3 regions of the Aquabacterium sp. NJ1 genome follow, and region 1 is predicted to be linked to each of the others. Evidence: predicted binding sites of a transcription regulator. Region 1 holds the regulator's gene; each other region holds the start of a gene.
What was found. The regulator FliA, encoded in region 1, starts transcription of late flagellar genes. The targets are predictions, from matches to a motif close to CTAAAGTTTNNNNNNNNNNNGCCGNTA.
Positions count from the first base shown of each region.

Region 2: a site for FliA is predicted at 2,700-2,726, ahead of motA (flagellar motor stator protein MotA). Genes of this name have one in related genera too.
Region 3: a site for FliA is predicted at 3,518-3,544, ahead of fliS (flagellar export chaperone FliS). Genes of this name have one in related genera too.

Region 1 covers NZ_JRKM01000001.1:1,168,209-1,173,302, forward strand. Annotated here, with positions in the region: gene argF (ornithine carbamoyltransferase) at 1-36, shown strand, start outside; gene JY96_RS05065 (methyl-accepting chemotaxis protein) at 53-1,420, opposite strand; gene JY96_RS05070 (RNA polymerase sigma factor FliA) at 1,447-2,160, opposite strand; gene JY96_RS05075 (hypothetical protein) at 2,182-3,024, opposite strand; gene flhF (flagellar biosynthesis protein FlhF) at 3,067-4,836, opposite strand; gene flhA (flagellar biosynthesis protein FlhA) at 4,833-5,094, opposite strand, start outside.
Region 2 covers NZ_JRKM01000001.1:1,558,392-1,563,485, reverse strand. Annotated here, with positions in the region: gene JY96_RS06595 (protein phosphatase CheZ) at 1-169, opposite strand, end outside; gene cheY (chemotaxis response regulator CheY) at 184-582, opposite strand; gene motB (flagellar motor protein MotB) at 640-1,599, opposite strand; gene motA (flagellar motor stator protein MotA) at 1,603-2,460, opposite strand; gene flhC (flagellar transcriptional regulator FlhC) at 2,796-3,332, opposite strand; gene flhD (flagellar transcriptional regulator FlhD) at 3,387-3,707, opposite strand; gene JY96_RS06565 (acyl-CoA desaturase) at 4,004-5,094, opposite strand, start outside.
Region 3 covers NZ_JRKM01000001.1:3,870,880-3,875,973, reverse strand. Annotated here, with positions in the region: gene JY96_RS16620 (flagellin domain-containing protein) at 1-362, shown strand, start outside; gene fliD (flagellar filament capping protein FliD) at 502-1,980, shown strand; gene fliD (flagellar filament capping protein FliD) at 2,058-3,479, shown strand; gene fliS (flagellar export chaperone FliS) at 3,636-4,046, shown strand; gene JY96_RS16600 (flagellar protein FliT) at 4,085-4,390, shown strand; gene JY96_RS16595 (flagellar brake protein) at 4,407-5,094, shown strand, end outside.

The sequences.
Region 1 (5,094 bases):
CTCATGGAGTACCTTTTGTTGGGGCGCATTGGCTGATCAAGCCAAGTCGAAATCAGAAGCGGTAGGCTAGGCGCAAGCCACCCCAGTGCCTGCCCGCCACCGTGATCGGGGCGGCCACTTCCTTGAGCAGCACGAACTTGCCACCCCCCATATCGCGTCGATAGGTCTGCAACAGGAAGGGCCTCTCGTTGCGCGCCGAGGCCAGCCCCGTGCGGTCATTGAAGATGCGGCGCCAGCGTGAGTTGGCGGTGTTCCAGACCACATCACCGAGTCGCTGCGGGTGGCAGTAGATCTGGTTGTGCGTCGAGATGTAGCCGTTGCGGTCGGCCGCGATGCAAAACACCACATCCGGCAAAGCGCGGATGGCCGCCTCCTGGATGGGCGGCAACAAGTCGTCGGTCAGGGCATTGAACTTGGTCGCATGCTGTTGCGGCTGCGTTCCGGGCATGGGCTGGTAGTTCTCGTCGAACAACTGCTCCAGCGTGATGCGCCGCGAGGCCAGGGCCTCGTTGAGCACATCGGAGATCTGGCCGGCCACCTGCTTGACCAGGTCGATGTAGGGCGTGTCCGAGGTCTCCACGCCCGAGGCGGCGATCACCTCCATCAGGCGCTCTGACACGGTCAACACCGCATCACTGCGCTTGAACGCCGAGGCCAGCTCCTTGCGAGCCTTGTTGACCTCGCCTTCCATCAGGCTGATCTGCTCGTTCACGCCTTGCGTCAGCTGGCGGCTGGCATCGGCCGCGGCGCTGATGCGCTGCACGCCCTCCTCCACACCATGCAAGGCTTCATGGAAAGTGGCTGGGCGGTTCTTGTTGTTGGTGGCGGCATGGGCCTGATCGGTCAGGTCGCTGGCCAGCGACTGGATGCGCTGATCGAGTTTGCCGATCGTGCTCTGGATGGCCTTGGAAATGGATTCCACCTGGGTGGACAGGTCCTTGACGGCATCGGCCACCACAGAAAAACCGGCGCCAGCTTCACCGGCGCGCTTGGCTTCGACGGAGGCGTTGAAAGCCACCAGCCGGGTCTGCAAGGCCACCTGGGCAATCTGCTGAGCGGCATCGGATACCTGGTGCAAGGTTTCGACCACACCACTGACTTCGCGGCCCACATGGGCCACGCTTTCGCGCGCGAGCTGCATGGAGGCCATACCGCCTACGGTTTCAGCGTGGATCTGGTCCTGGGAACGAACGATGTCTTGCAAAGCAGAAACCAGCCCCGCCAAGGTCTCGGTCTGGTGGTTGGCCACCGCCGTGGTGTCTTCCAGGCTGCCGCGCAGTTGCGCCGCTTCGCAGCCCAGGCCACTGGTGTCACGCTCCAGCGTTTCGGCCAGTTGTTGTGCACCCAGATTGACAAGGGGCTGGGCCACCGGCTCGATGGGCTCGGGTACCGCTGGCTTGCGTCGGAACATCGTCAGCATGTCTGCCTCTCAAAAGCGCGATGCGCTTACCACTCCCGCAGCTTGACGCGCAGGCGAGCAATGGACTGGCTGTGCAGTTGACAGACGCGTGACTCGGTCACGCCCAGCACCGCCGCGATTTCCTTGAGGTTCATGTCCTGCTCGTAGTACATGCTCATGACGTACTGCTCACGCTCGGGCAGGTTCTTGATGGCCTCGACCAGAGCATGGCGCATGCGGTGGTCTTGCAGCAAGCTCAAGGGGTCGTTGCCCTCGTCGGTCACGTGGCGATCGAGGTAATCGTTGTCACCGTCCTCGCCGCTCATGTCTTCCAGGTAGATGAGCTGGGTGCCACGCACCTTGCCCAGCATCTCCTGGTAGTCACCCAGGGTCATGCCCATTTCACTGGCGATTTCGCTTTCATGCGGCGCGCGGCCCAGGCGCTGCTCCAGCCTGTGCACAGCGCCTTCGATGTCGCGCTGTTGCTTGCGGGTGCCACGGCTCAGCCAGTCGGCGCCGCGCAGCTCATCGAGCATGGCGCCACGAATACGCTGGGTGGCAAAGGTCTCGAACTGCACGCCCTGCCCTGCGTCGAAGCGCGTGAGGGCGTCGGTCAGGCCGATCATGCCAACCTGAATCAGGTCATCAATCTCGACGTTCGCAGGCAGTTTGGCAATCATCTGGTGCGCCAGGCGACGCACGAGAGGACTGTATTGGCGCAGCATCGCGTCGATCTCAAGTCGGCCTTTGGCGGTGTACATGCTCTGCTCCATGAACATCAATCAATTGAGTACGGGGGCGGCGCTTGAAGGCAATGCTGCCCCCGGCGACATCAGGTGATCAAAAGCCGTGTCGCTCAGTGCGAGCGGCAGCGCCGTTCGCAGCAAGCCGGCTGCCATTTCCATGAACCTGGGATGCGGGTCGGCGGTGGCCGGCTCGCGGGGGTCCAACAACTGCCAGTCACGCTGGGCCACGCCCAGGAAATCATCGGCGCAGCGGGCCAGGCGCTCGGCCACAGGCCGGGCCTGCTGGCTGCGGGCGGTGGCGCACACGAGCAGGTCGTAGGCCATCCAGCTGCCGCGCTGGCTGATGACCTTGACGGCGGCGTACGCGTCGGTGAGGCCTTCAGCCAGGTCATTGGTGAACAACAAGGGGCGCAGGTTGGTGCCACGGGCACGCTGCGAGAACAGGCGCACGATGGCACTGGCAGAGGCATGCACCAGCACCACATCGACTTGTGGCGCCGCGTTGGCGATGGCGTCCAGCAGGCTGCTGCACGAACCACGCGCATCCACGTAACGCAGCGGCAGGCCTTTGGCGGGCATGTAGCTGATCTGGTCGGACAGCACCTCGATGCCCTCGGCCAGATCAAATTCGGCCAGCTCGCCGGGCGGGCGAGCCTGATCGCTCGCATCCACCACCAGCACCTTCAGGTTGAAGCCGGCATAGGCCGCACACAGGCGCTCCAGCACCAGGCCACCACAAGCGGTGCTGGGGTTGGCCACCACCGGCACAAAGCGCAACACCCGGGAGGTAAACATCTGCCGCATGCCCTGCGCCTGGTCCACCGGATGGTGGGCGCGGGGACTGCTTGCGCTGACCTGATGGCTGTCGTGGCGGCTCATGTGTTGGCTGTCTTTTAGGTTGACGTTGGTGACAAGCTGCTATCAAACGTGACGCGGGGTAGACAGGGGATTGGCGGCCACCGGCCCCGAGAACACCAGGCTCACTTCGTTGGGATCGAGCCTGTACGCGGGGTTCAGGCTGGCTTTCAGCGCGCGGTGCACCAGGGCTTGGGCCGACAGACGATGCCAATCTTCGGGCACCCGTTGGCCATTAGCTACACCCAAAACTTTCAATTTGTGACGAATTAACGCATCCAGTGCCGGACCGAGCTTCACGGCTTCATCCAGCTTGGACAGCACCACACCGGCACAGGCTTCGGCGTGATACGAATGCATCACATCCTCAATCGAGTCGCCTTGTGCAGCGGTGTTGATCACCAGCAGCTTCCGGATGCTGGGATGGGCCAGCATGTCCAGCAGCTCCTTGGTGCGGCCATCGCGCTGGGCCATGCCAGCGGTGTCGATCAGGATCAGCTTCTTGCCGGACAGCAGCTCCAGCAGGTCTTCCAGCGCGGCGCGGTCATGGGCCATGTGCACGGGCACGCCCAGGATGCGGCCATAAGCGCGCAGCTGTTCGTGGGCACCGACACGGTAGGCATCCAGCGTGATCAGGCCCAGGTTGGAGGCACCGTGCTTGGCGGCAAACGTGGCAGCCAGCTTGGCGGTGGAGGTGGTCTTGCCCACGCCGGTGGAGCCGATCAAGGCGAACACGCCACCTTGGTCTTCGATGGGCAGCTCGTGGTCGGCGGTGTTGACGTTGCGCTGCAGCACCTGGGTGGCCCACTGCACTTCGTCGTGCGAACCGTTGCTCACTTCGGCGGGCATGGCGTCGAGCATCTTGCGCACCAGCACAGCCGAGAAACCGGCGTCCAGCAGGCGTTGAGCCAGCTGGGCTTGCGAAGGCGTGCGGCCCAGCTTTTCGATGAAGGCCATCGTCTCGAAACGCTCCTTCATCATCTCGCGCATGGCGCGCAGCTCACCCAGCATGGAGGCGTTGGCGTCCTGCGCGGCCTTCAGGGCGGACAGGGTGGCGGCATCGGGTTGGGCCACACGAACGGCGTCACGAGCGGGCGTGACCTTGTCCATGGTCAGGTCGGCATGCTCGCTGCGCAGCGGCACCACCTGAGCGGCGGGCTTGGGCTGTTGCACGGCTTGCGGGCGAGCCTGGGGTGCGGGCTGGCGCGGCTGGGCCACCGGGGCCCGGCGCACGGGCTGCTCCCACTGGTCGGCTTCGTCTGCCACGGGCGCAGATCGGCCGCGCATGGCTTCGCCTGCCAGATCCACCGAGGTGGGCACGGCGGGGCGCTGCGGCTTGGGCTGGGCAAAACGCTGGTTCAGTTGTTCTTCGGGCGGCAGGGCCATGGCGGGCTCGGTGCGCGCCTGCATGGCAGCCTGACGGCGCTTGAGCATGCGTTCGCGCACATAGTCCTGGAAGGACAAGGTGCTCATGGCCAGTTGCTTGACGTCGTCCTGCACGGTGTTGGCCAGGTTCGCCATGGTTTCCTTGGCTTGCTTGGCAACGGCCTTGCGGGGCTGCGCGCTGACCGCTTCGTCGCGGGGTTCAGTACGCGATTCGCCACGAGATTCAGAGCGGGATTCGCTGCGAGATTCACGCGGCGCCAGCTCGGGTGCATCCTTTTCGACCGCGTAGTGGTCCATGGCCGGCACGCTGTCTGCGGCCATCGCCAGGATCTCGATGCCGCCTTCGGCAGCGGGCTTGGTCGACAGCACGACGGCATCGTTGCCAAAGGCGGCCTTGACCTTTTGCATGGCCTCGCGGCTGTTGCGTCCAGTGAAGCGTTTGACGTTCATGCGTGGCCTCCGATCAGGGTACCGATGCGAATCGAGTGAGTCTCAGGAATCTCGCTGTGACCCAGCACCTTGAGACGAGGTGCGGCGCGTTTGAGCAGGCGTGCCACCGAGGGGCGGATGATGTCCGGCACCAGCAGGCAGGCGGGGTGGCCCATGTTTTCCTGACGCTGCGTGGCCTCGGAGGCCTGGCGGGTCAGGTGGTCGGCCACGCCCGGGTCGAGCATGGGGCCGCTGGGCGATGTCAGGGCTTGCGTCAGC
Region 2 (5,094 bases), 390 kb from region 1:
TCAGGCGGCTGCGGGCATCGGGCAGGTCATCGACCGTGTTCTTGAGCCCGGGCAGCACGCCCAGCATGTTGAGCGTGTCATGCAGTTGCCGCGTCAGGGTGCCGAGCTGCTGAAAGATCTCGGGCGATGCGGCAGGCATCTGCATATTGTCTGGAAGGTCCATTTTCATGATGACCTCCCTGGTCAGGCCGTGGTGGCCAGCTTCTGCATGATCTTTTGAACCTTCTCTTCCAAGGTGGCCTTGGTGAAAGGTTTGACGATGTAGCCGGCCGCGCCAGTCTGGGCCGCCAGCACGATGTCTTCCTTGCGGGCTTCGGCCGTCACCATCAGCACGGGCAGGTGCTTGAGGGTGTCGTCGGCCTTGATGGCCTTGAGCAGCTCGAAGCCATTCATGTTGGGCATGTTGATGTCGCTGACCACGAAATCGAACTTGGTGTTCTTCAGCATGTTCAATGCAGCAGCGCCGTCTTCGGCCTCTTCGGCATTGTTGTAGCCAATCTCCTTGAGCAGGCCCCGGACGATCCGGCGCATGGTGGAGAAGTCATCCACGATGAGAAATTTCATGTCTGCGGGGGTGCTCATGGCTCATCCTTGTTTCAAATCGGCGGCGCCCAGTGTTATGCCGCACTCGCTAGAGGCTTATCGACCGCTGTCAGTCGGCCTTGAGGGTTTTGTATCGGCGTCTTCGCCGCCATCCACGGCTTCCGGCGGCACGGCTTCCGCTCGGGCTGAATCGAAGAAGCGGTCCTCGGCTTCCCGGTTCATCACGATGATGCTGATGCGCCGGTTCATCGGGCTGTCCGGGTTGTCCTTCTCGTAGGGCACGCTGGATGACAGGCCCTGTACGCGCAGCACCTTGTTGCCCGGCAGGCCGCCGGCAATCAACTCGCGCCTGGAAGCGTTGGCCCGGTCCGCAGACAACTCCCAGTTGCTGTAGCCGCGTTCACCCGAGCTGAAGGCCTTGGCATCGGTGTGGCCTTCGATGGTCAGCTTGTTGGGGACTTCTTCGAGCACATGCCCAATGGCCCGCAGGATGTCGCGCATGTAGACATTGACCTCGGCCGAGCCGCTGTCGAACATGGGGCGGTTGAGGTCGTCCACGATCTGGATGCGCAGGCCCTCGGCGGTGAGGTCCAGGCGGATCTGGCTTTTGTACTTGGCCAGACGGTCGTCATTGGCCAGCACCTCTTCCACTTTGGACTTCAAGGCGCGCAGGCGCTCGGCCTCGGCCTTGGCTTGTTCCTGGCGGATGGCCTTCTTGCGGGCCTTGTCCATGGCGACCTCGGTGGTGCGGCCCTTCTTCATCTGGCCGACAGACTCGGTGAGGTTGTTGCCGCCGCCCTTGATGACGGAGCTTGCATCCCCCGCGCCCGAGCCGCCGAAGAAGGCGACCTTGAGCGGCGAGTTGAAGTAATCGGCAATGCCCTTCTTGTCACCCTCTGTCGTGGAGCCCAGCAACCACATCAGCAGGAAGAAGGCCATCATGGCGGTCACGAAGTCGGCGTAAGCGATTTTCCAGGCGCCACCATGGGCAGCGTGGCCACCCTTCTTGATGCGCTTGATGATGATCGGCTGGACCTTCTTCGAATCACCTGCCATGGCTTACTTCTTCTTCACGTGGGCTTCGAGTTCGATGAAGGTCGGCCGCTCGGTCGAGTACAGCACCTTGCGGCCGAATTCGATGGCCACTTGCGGTGCGTAGCCCTGCATGCTGGCCAGCAGCACGGTCTTGACGACCTGGAATTCCTTGGTGGCCTCGTCGAGCTTTTGCTCCATCAGGCCGCCCAGCGGCTCCACCACGCCGTAAGCCAGCAAGATGCCCAGGAAGGTACCGACCAGCGCCGAGCCGATCATGCCGCCCAGCACGGCGGGTGGCTGGCCCACCGAGCCCATGGTGTTGACCACGCCCAGCACGGCGGCCACGATACCGAAAGCGGGCAGGGCGCCAGCCAGGCGTGCCACCGCGGCTACCGGGGCATGGCCCTCGTGGTGGTGGGTGTCGATCTCGTTGTCCATCAGCGCTTCGATCTCGTGGGCGTTGAGGTTGCCCGAGACCATCATGCGCAGGTAGTCGGTGACGAATTCGATCACGTGGTGGTCGCTGCCCACCGTGGGGTATTTTTTGAACAGGGCCGAGCTGTGCGGCTCTTCGACGTCCTTTTCAATGGACATCAAACCTTCCTTGCGCACCTTCTGCAAGATCTCATAGAGCATCGCCATGAGCTCCATGTAGCGCGCCTTGGTGTACTTGGAGCCCTTGAACAGCGGCCCGAAGTTGCCCAGCACGGCCTTGACGGTCTTGGGCTGGTTGTTCACCAGGAAGGCGCCAATGGAGCCCCCGCCAATGGCCATCATTTCCGTCGGGATGGCGTGGATGATCACGGCCATGTTCCCGCCGTGAATGGCGTAGGCGCCAAAAATGCAGCCTAAGCAGATAACGTAGCCAATGAGGACGAACATGGTGTGTCGCGTTCGGGTCGAATCATGTATGCATCTTCGGCTGTTGCCGAAGGTTTGATGATGTGAACAACGCCACGGCTCGGGCTTTTTTCACGCTCAGGTCTCACCAGATGGAAAGTTCAGCCGTCGGCTTGCCAGCCAAAAAAAGCGGACCCGATCAGGGGTCCGCATGAAAGCACTTGTTTGGTGCTAGGAGGAGACAAGCAAGGACGTTTCGCTTCCAAACCGTCCGTCTGTTGTTACGGCAGCTGCCTGTGCTTCTTGAGCCGGTGGTGCTCGAAGGTGCCGGCAATCCGTGAAATGTTCACGCAGACGGAGGGTGGTCATTCAAAGGATCAGTGCATGTGCAGGCCACCAGCCGACTTGCCTTTGCCGGCGCGAGCGGGTGGGTTGCACAGGCCGCACACGAAGTGGCGGGCGATTTCATGCGGGTGGGTCACGAAGTGGCCACCGCACTTGGAGCAAGGGGTCAGGGTCAGCATGCCGTTGTCGATGAACTTCACCAGGCGCCAGGCGCGGGTGACGGACAGCAGCGGTTCCAGCCCTTGGGATTCGGTCTGTTCCAGATACAACTGGTAGGCCTTGATGACGACGTCGATCTCGTCGATCTCGGCGGCCTTGTTCAGGTACTCGTGGATGTTGAGGAACAGGCTGGAATGGATGTTGGGCTGCCAGGTCATGAACCAGTCGGTCGAGAAGGGCAGCTGGCCTTTGGAGGGCGACTTGCCGGCCACTTCCTTGTAGAGACGCAGCAGGCGCTCATACGACAGATCCGTTTCGGACTCCAGCACCTGCAGGCGGGCACCCAGGTTGATCAGGGTGACGGCGCGGTCGATTTGCTTGGCTTCGGTCAACAGGCTCTTGGTGCGCATGGTGCTACTCCTACAGACTGGTCTAAACGTATACGTGGCAGCGGGCGATCTGGATCAGGCTGCTTCTTGATGGCGGCCGGCCATCAGGATGTTGGCGTGCAGGCGGGTCACGCTGTCATTGCTGGCCTTGCCGTGGTTGGTCAGCAGGCCCCACACCAGGTCGTCGTCCATGCGCATGCGGCACAGCAGGTTGTTGCCCGAGGCCAGCTTCATGATCTGGGCCGGGGTCAGCACGGCCAGCATGGCGGCGGTGTCTTCCGAGATACCCAGGCGGAACAGGGCTTGTTCGCGGTCCGTGCGGATCAGGCTCTGGGCCAGCATCAGGTAGGACAGGTTGGCTTCGCGGATTTCGGTCAGGATTTGATCGGCGGTCATGTCGTTGTCCTTTGAATCGGTTTGGAAGGGCGGTTTGCTGAAGCTTTTGTTTGCGCCGGTTTTGTATCTCGTCGGCATGGATTGAATTCTGGTTGTCACCCTTCGATTTCTGAATAGGCAGGGTGCTGTAAGGCGCGTCGGATCGGCGCTGAGTGTCCTGTCAGGCAAATTCCTACAGGATTGCCCTGATCGGGCCCGCTTATCGGGCGATCACAGGCGCGCGGCCTGGGGGCGCGATAGGTGGCTGCGGGGGGTCTGTGGGTGGGGCAGGCGCCGAGATGCGGCCCTGATCGCGCTCAGTGGGTGGGCAGCACCACGGCCTGGCGGATGCGTTGCCCGCCCGGGAAGGTGTAGCGCAGGATGCGCCAGGCCACCGAGGGCCACAGCCACAGCAGGCTGCCTTCGTTGTAGCGCACGCCATGGCGCTCGCAGATGGCGCGCACGCGCGGTGCGATGTCCACATAACGCCGCGAGGGCATGTCCGGGAAGAGGTGGTGTTCGATCTGGTGGCTCAGGTGGCCCGTGAGCATCTGCATGACGAAGCCGCCACGGATGTTGACCGAGCCCATGATCTGGCGCAGGTACCAGTGGCCTTGGGTTTCGCCTTCGATGTCAGCCTGCTCGAACGTGGCCACGCCCTCGGGGAAGTGCCCGCAGAAGATGACGATGAAGTTCCAGACATTGCGCATCACGTTGGCCATGGCGTGGCCCAGCAGGATGGCCAGCCAGCCTGGCATGAAGCCCGCCCCCAGCACCCATGACACGGCGCCGCCCACCAGCGGCCACAAGAGGTAGTCCTTCTTCACCTGGCGCCAGATCTTGGCGCGGTAGTTGGGCCACAGCGCCTGGATGCGGGCCTTGACCTGGCCGCGCACGGCGGGATCGCGCTCGATCAGCAGGCGTTCCAGCTCCATGTTGTAGACGCCGATGGCCCACTCGAACACGAAGGCGCCGATCAGCGCATACGGCAGCTGGATCAGGTGGCGCGGCTCCCACGGCACATCGGCCGAGAGGCGGATGGCGCCATAGCCGAAGTCCCGGTCCAGGCCGAGCACATTGGTGTAGTGGTGATGCAGGAAATTGTGCGAATGGCGCCAGTCTTCCTTGGTGCAGGCCAGATCCCAATCGTGGGTCTTGCCCTCGAAGCGGGGGTCTTTCATCCAGTCGTATTGGCCGTGCATCACGTTGTGGGCGAATTCGCCGCTTTGCAGCACCTTGGATATGCTCAGGATCACCGCACCCAGCCACCAGGTGGGCCACCACGGTGCGCCCAGCAGCAGGATGCGCCCTAGGCTCTCCAGGCCTCGGATCGTCCACAGCAAGGCCACGACATAACGGGCATCGCGTTCGCCGACCTGGGCCATGGTCTCGGCCCTGAGTGCATCGA
Region 3 (5,094 bases), 2.7 Mb from region 1:
CCACGGCCAACATGCTGGCTGACGCGAGCATCACGGCCGTCACCGGCACCACCGTGTCCATCGGCAGCGATGCCAACTCGGCGGCGCTCAAGACGGTGATCGACTCGATCGACGGCGCCCTGGACAAGGTCAACTCCGAACGCGCCGTCTACGGTGCAACGCAGAGCCGCTTCGACGCCATCATCTCCAACCTGCAGGTGGCCGCCGAGAACCAGACCGCTGCCCGCAGCCGGATCATGGACGCCGACTTCGCCGCAGAAACCGCCAACCTGTCACGCGCCCAGATCCTGCAGCAGGCCGGCAATGCGATGGTGGCGCAGGCCAACCAGCTGCCGCAGACTGTGCTGAAGCTGCTGGGTTGATGACCACCCCGGATGGATGGTTATCCAGCCGGGCGCTCAAGTCCTGAGGCTTCGTGCCGAAGTACACGGTGTCCGGCCTCGACCGGACATTGGCATGTCTGGCCCCATCCGGCTTGACTGGCGCTGAAGGAAGATCACGATGACCAGCACCTCTTCAATCTCTGGAACCATCAGCTCATTGGGCGTTGGCAGCGGCCTGGATGCCAACGCCATCGTGACCAAGCTGGTGGATCTGGAGCGTCAGCCCATTTCCACCCTTCAGACCGAAGCCGACAAGATCCAGTCCAAGATCTCGGCATTCGGCCAGGTGCAGTCCAATCTTTCCACGCTGCGCGACGCCGCGCAGAAGCTGGCCAACCCCGACATTTGGTACAGCACGACCTCCTCGTCCACGGACAGCAACGTCGTCAGCTTCACCACCTCGTCCGGCGCGGCCACGGGCAGCTACAGCGTATCGGTCTCCTCGCTGGCGTCCACCCAATCGGTGGTCACCAACACCGCACTGGCATCCAGCACGTCCACACTGGGCAGCGGCACGCTGACGATCGACCTGGGCAGCTTGAACGGCACCACGCTGACTTCGAGCAAGACGACGAACATCAGCATCGCTTCATCCGACACGCTGGAAGCCATCCGAGACAAGATCAACGATGCCGCCGCGGGGGTCACCGCCTCCATCGTCAAGGACTCCAAGGGCGCGCGCCTGGTGATGACCTCCAGTGCCACCGGCGCAGCCAACGCCTTCAAGGTGACGGTCAACGACACCGGTGACGGCAACAACACCGACGACGCAGGCTTGTCTGCCCTGGCCTATGACCCGGCGGGCGGCACCGCCGGCACGAAGCTGGCCAAATCGGCGACTGATGCAGCAGCCTCGGTCAACGGCGTGGATGTCACCTCCAGCACCAACCAGTTCTCGGACGTGCTGACCGGCATCAGCTTCACCGTGGGCAAGCTCACCGTGACGTCCAGCGGCACACCGCCGGTGCTCACCGACAACCCCGCCACCGTCACGGTCAAGCAGGACAACGACACCATCAGCAAGGCCATCAGCGACTTCGCCGGCGCCTACTCCTCGCTGGTCACCTTGCTGCGCACCAACACCAAGTACGACGATTCCACCAAGACGGCCGGCACCTTGCAAGGCGACAGCACCGCCGTGGGCGTCCTCAACCAGTTGCGCGCGACCATCGGCAGCACCTCGGGCAACTCATCGGTGTTCAACACCCTGTCGTCCGTGGGTGTGACGGTACAAAGCGATGGCACGCTGGCGGTGAACAGCACCAAGCTCACCAACTCGCTGGGCAAACTGAGTGAAGTGAAAAAACTGTTCGCCAACGCCAACCTGACCGACAGCAGCCAGGATGGCATCGCCACCAAGCTGCGCACCCTGGGTGACAACCTGCTGGGCTTCGAAGGTGCACTCACCACCCGCACCGCCGGCCTCAAAACCTCCGTGGCCAACAACCAGAAGCGCCAGGATGAACTGGACGCCCGCGCCACGCTGTACGAAAAGCGCCTGCGCGCGCAATACACGGCGCTGGACCAGACCATGGCCAACATCAGCGGCCAAAGCAGCTACGTGACACAGATGATCACAAACTGGAATAAAGGTTAGTGACATTTTCACGGTTCAGCCCTCAAGGCTGAGCAGTTCCAGCCGAAACACAGGACAAGCGGTGTGACGCGGATGGCATGGGGCCATCTCAGGCCGCTGTTCACAGGTGTGATGAGGCTTTAGAGGACTGCATCATGGCTACCGTAGGCTCAGCAACAAGAGTTGACGGCGTTGACCTCCAGATGATGGTCAGCGCTGCTACTGCTTTTGCGCGCCCGCAAGCCCATGTGAACGCCTCCTCGGCCGACAGCGAACCGGACGCCCGCTTTTCGCAAGCAGCCAGGCTGCGCAGCGCCACCTCCGCGGTGATGGATGCGGCCGCACGCCTGAACAAGACCCAGACCTGGCAGGCCACGAAGGCCACATCGGACAACGAGGCGGTGGTCCAGGCTGTCAGCGACAAAGCCACGCCGGGCGACTACGCCATCAATGTGGACGCACTGGCCACGGCACAAAGCACGGCCTCCACCACCTTCTCGTCCTTGTCGACCGTTGTGGGCATCGGCACGCTCAACATCGAGCTGGGCAGCTGGAACACCTCGCTGAGCACCTTTTCCACCAACCCCAATTGGCCCAAGGCCAGCGTGATGCTGGGCCCCAAGGACACCTCGCTGGAGCGCATCCGCGACAAGATCAACGCGGCCGGCGTGGGCGTGATCGCCCTGGTGGTCTCTGACGCCACGGGCTCGCGCCTGGTGCTGCGCTCGACGGCCACCGGCGAAGCCAACGGCTTCAAGGCCAGCCCGGAAGCGGACGGCAAGACTTCACCGGAAGCGGCACAGGCGCTCGCATCCATGGGCGTGGACCCTCAGTCCATGAAGGGCAACGCCCCCCTGACCCAGCCCGCGCAGGACGCCCGGCTGCGCATCGATGGTCGCCAGGTGCAATCCCCGCAGAACCTGATCGAGGATGAGCAGTCGGGCCTGACCCTCAGGCTCAATGGCACAAGCCCTGATCCCGTCAGGATCCACGTCGAGTCCGACACGCAGGCCATGGTGCAGGACATCCAGTCCTTCGCGCATGCCTACAACGACATGGCGACCCAATTGGCCGCCAGCGACCCGTCCACCTCGGACCCCAGCCTGCAGGCGGCGCACGCCATCGAGCAGCACATCCAGGAAGCCTTCAGCGCGAACGCCGGTGCCAACTCCCTGAGCCAGCCCTTCCAGTCCATCGGCATCCAGCTCAAGGACGGCCAGCTGCAGGTGGACGAAGGCGCACTGAACCAGGCCTTGCAGCAAGACCCCAGCCAGGTCGAACAATTGTTTGATGGCAGTGGCGGCGCAGGTCGTTCATCGGGCCTGGCCACACGCCTGCTGGCACTGACCCGAAGCGAGGACCCGCTGGCCGCGGCGCTGGGTGCCTCGGCCCCCATCAACGGGCAGGACAACCCATCTGCCGCAGGCGCCCTGTTCCGCCAGCGCCTGCTGGAGCAATACGCGCAATCGACGTCGTCCATGCACGAAGACGACGTCTCGATGTCGGCAAACGCGGCCTGAATACCGCCTATTTCCTGGGATCACATCACACCCAGGAGTTCAAGCTGCGAGGGGTGATGCCGATAAAGCATTAACGCTGAAATCAGCATCACCCAAGAGCTCCAGATGTACGCCACTGCTACCGGATCCTCCGCCAGTATGTTCGGTTCAAAAAACATGAGCAGCGTCTACCGCCAGATTGACATCGAGACCGGTGTCAGCGGCGCTTCCGCGCATCAACTCATCACACTGCTGTTCAACGGTGCGCTCGACAGCATCGCCCAGGCCAAGGGCGCCATGCAGTCGCGCAACATCGAAGCCAAGTGCGCGGCGGTCTCCAAGGCCGTGCGCATCGTCGACGAAGGCCTCAAGGCAGGCCTGGACATGCGTGCCGGCGGCCAACTCGCCCAGCAGCTGTGCGATCTGTACGGCTACATCACCATGCGCCTGACACAAGGCAACCTGCGCAACGACACCGAAGCGCTGGATGAATGCGTCAGGCTGCTGGCTCCGATCCGAGACGCGTGGGTCGCCATCGCCCCCGCCGATGCCACTGTTGTACGCGCAGCCATGGAGGTGCACGCATGAACGCCCCGGAATTGATCACTGCGCCCGACGAAGACCTGATGAACGGGAATCTGTTGAGCTACTACGAAGCCATCGAACACGCCAGCCTGGACATGCTCAACGCCGCACGCGCCGGCGACTGGGACACCGTAGTCAAGCTGGAAGGTGCCTGCGCCGTGCTGATCGCCCAGCTCAAGCACGCCTCCGACGACCACCCCCTGGGGCCCGACGAGGTCGCGCTCAAGACACGCATCATGCAGCGCATCCTGGTCAACGATGCCGAGATCCGCAACCTGGCGGAGCCCTGGATCAACGACCTCAGCCGTATGATGGGCAACGCCACCGATCCCACCAAGATGCATTGAGCACCCAAGGGCCCACATGCCAGGTTCACGCGCCGCCACCGCCGAGCTGGACGACTACCGCATCACCTCGTCCGTCGAGATTCAGGCCCTGCTCAAGCAGTTGCTGGACGCCAAGTCCATGGTCACGCTCAGCGGCCCCAATGGCGACAGCTACACCACCCTGATGTGGGCGGCAGAAGGCGGCCGGGGCCTGTGCTTCAGTGCCGAAGACAGCGACGCCCGGCTGGACGCCCTGCTGGAGTCCGGCGAGATCGTGGCCGTGGCCTACCTCGACAGCATCAAGCTCCAGTTCGACCTGGAAGGCGTGGTGCACGTCAAGGGCGGCCACCACAGCGCCCTCAATGCGCAATACCCCACCGTGCTCTACCGCTTCCAGCGCCGGGCTGCATTCCGCGTGCAACCATTGGCCACCAAGAGCCCCGTGGCCAGGTTCCGCCACCCTGCCATGCCCGAAATGCAACTGGCGTTGCGCGTGCTGGACGTGAGCCTCAGCGGCGTGGCCCTGTTCCTGCCGGACAACGTGCCCATGATCGCCGCCGGCGTCAAGATCGGCCAATGCCGTCTGGACCTGGATGACGACACCAGCATGGACGTCACCTTGATGATCCACCACGTCACGGCCATCCATCCCGAATCCAAAGGCGCCCGACTGGGCTGCGAGCTGATCGGCATGGACTGGAGCGACCGCACGCTGCAGTACTACA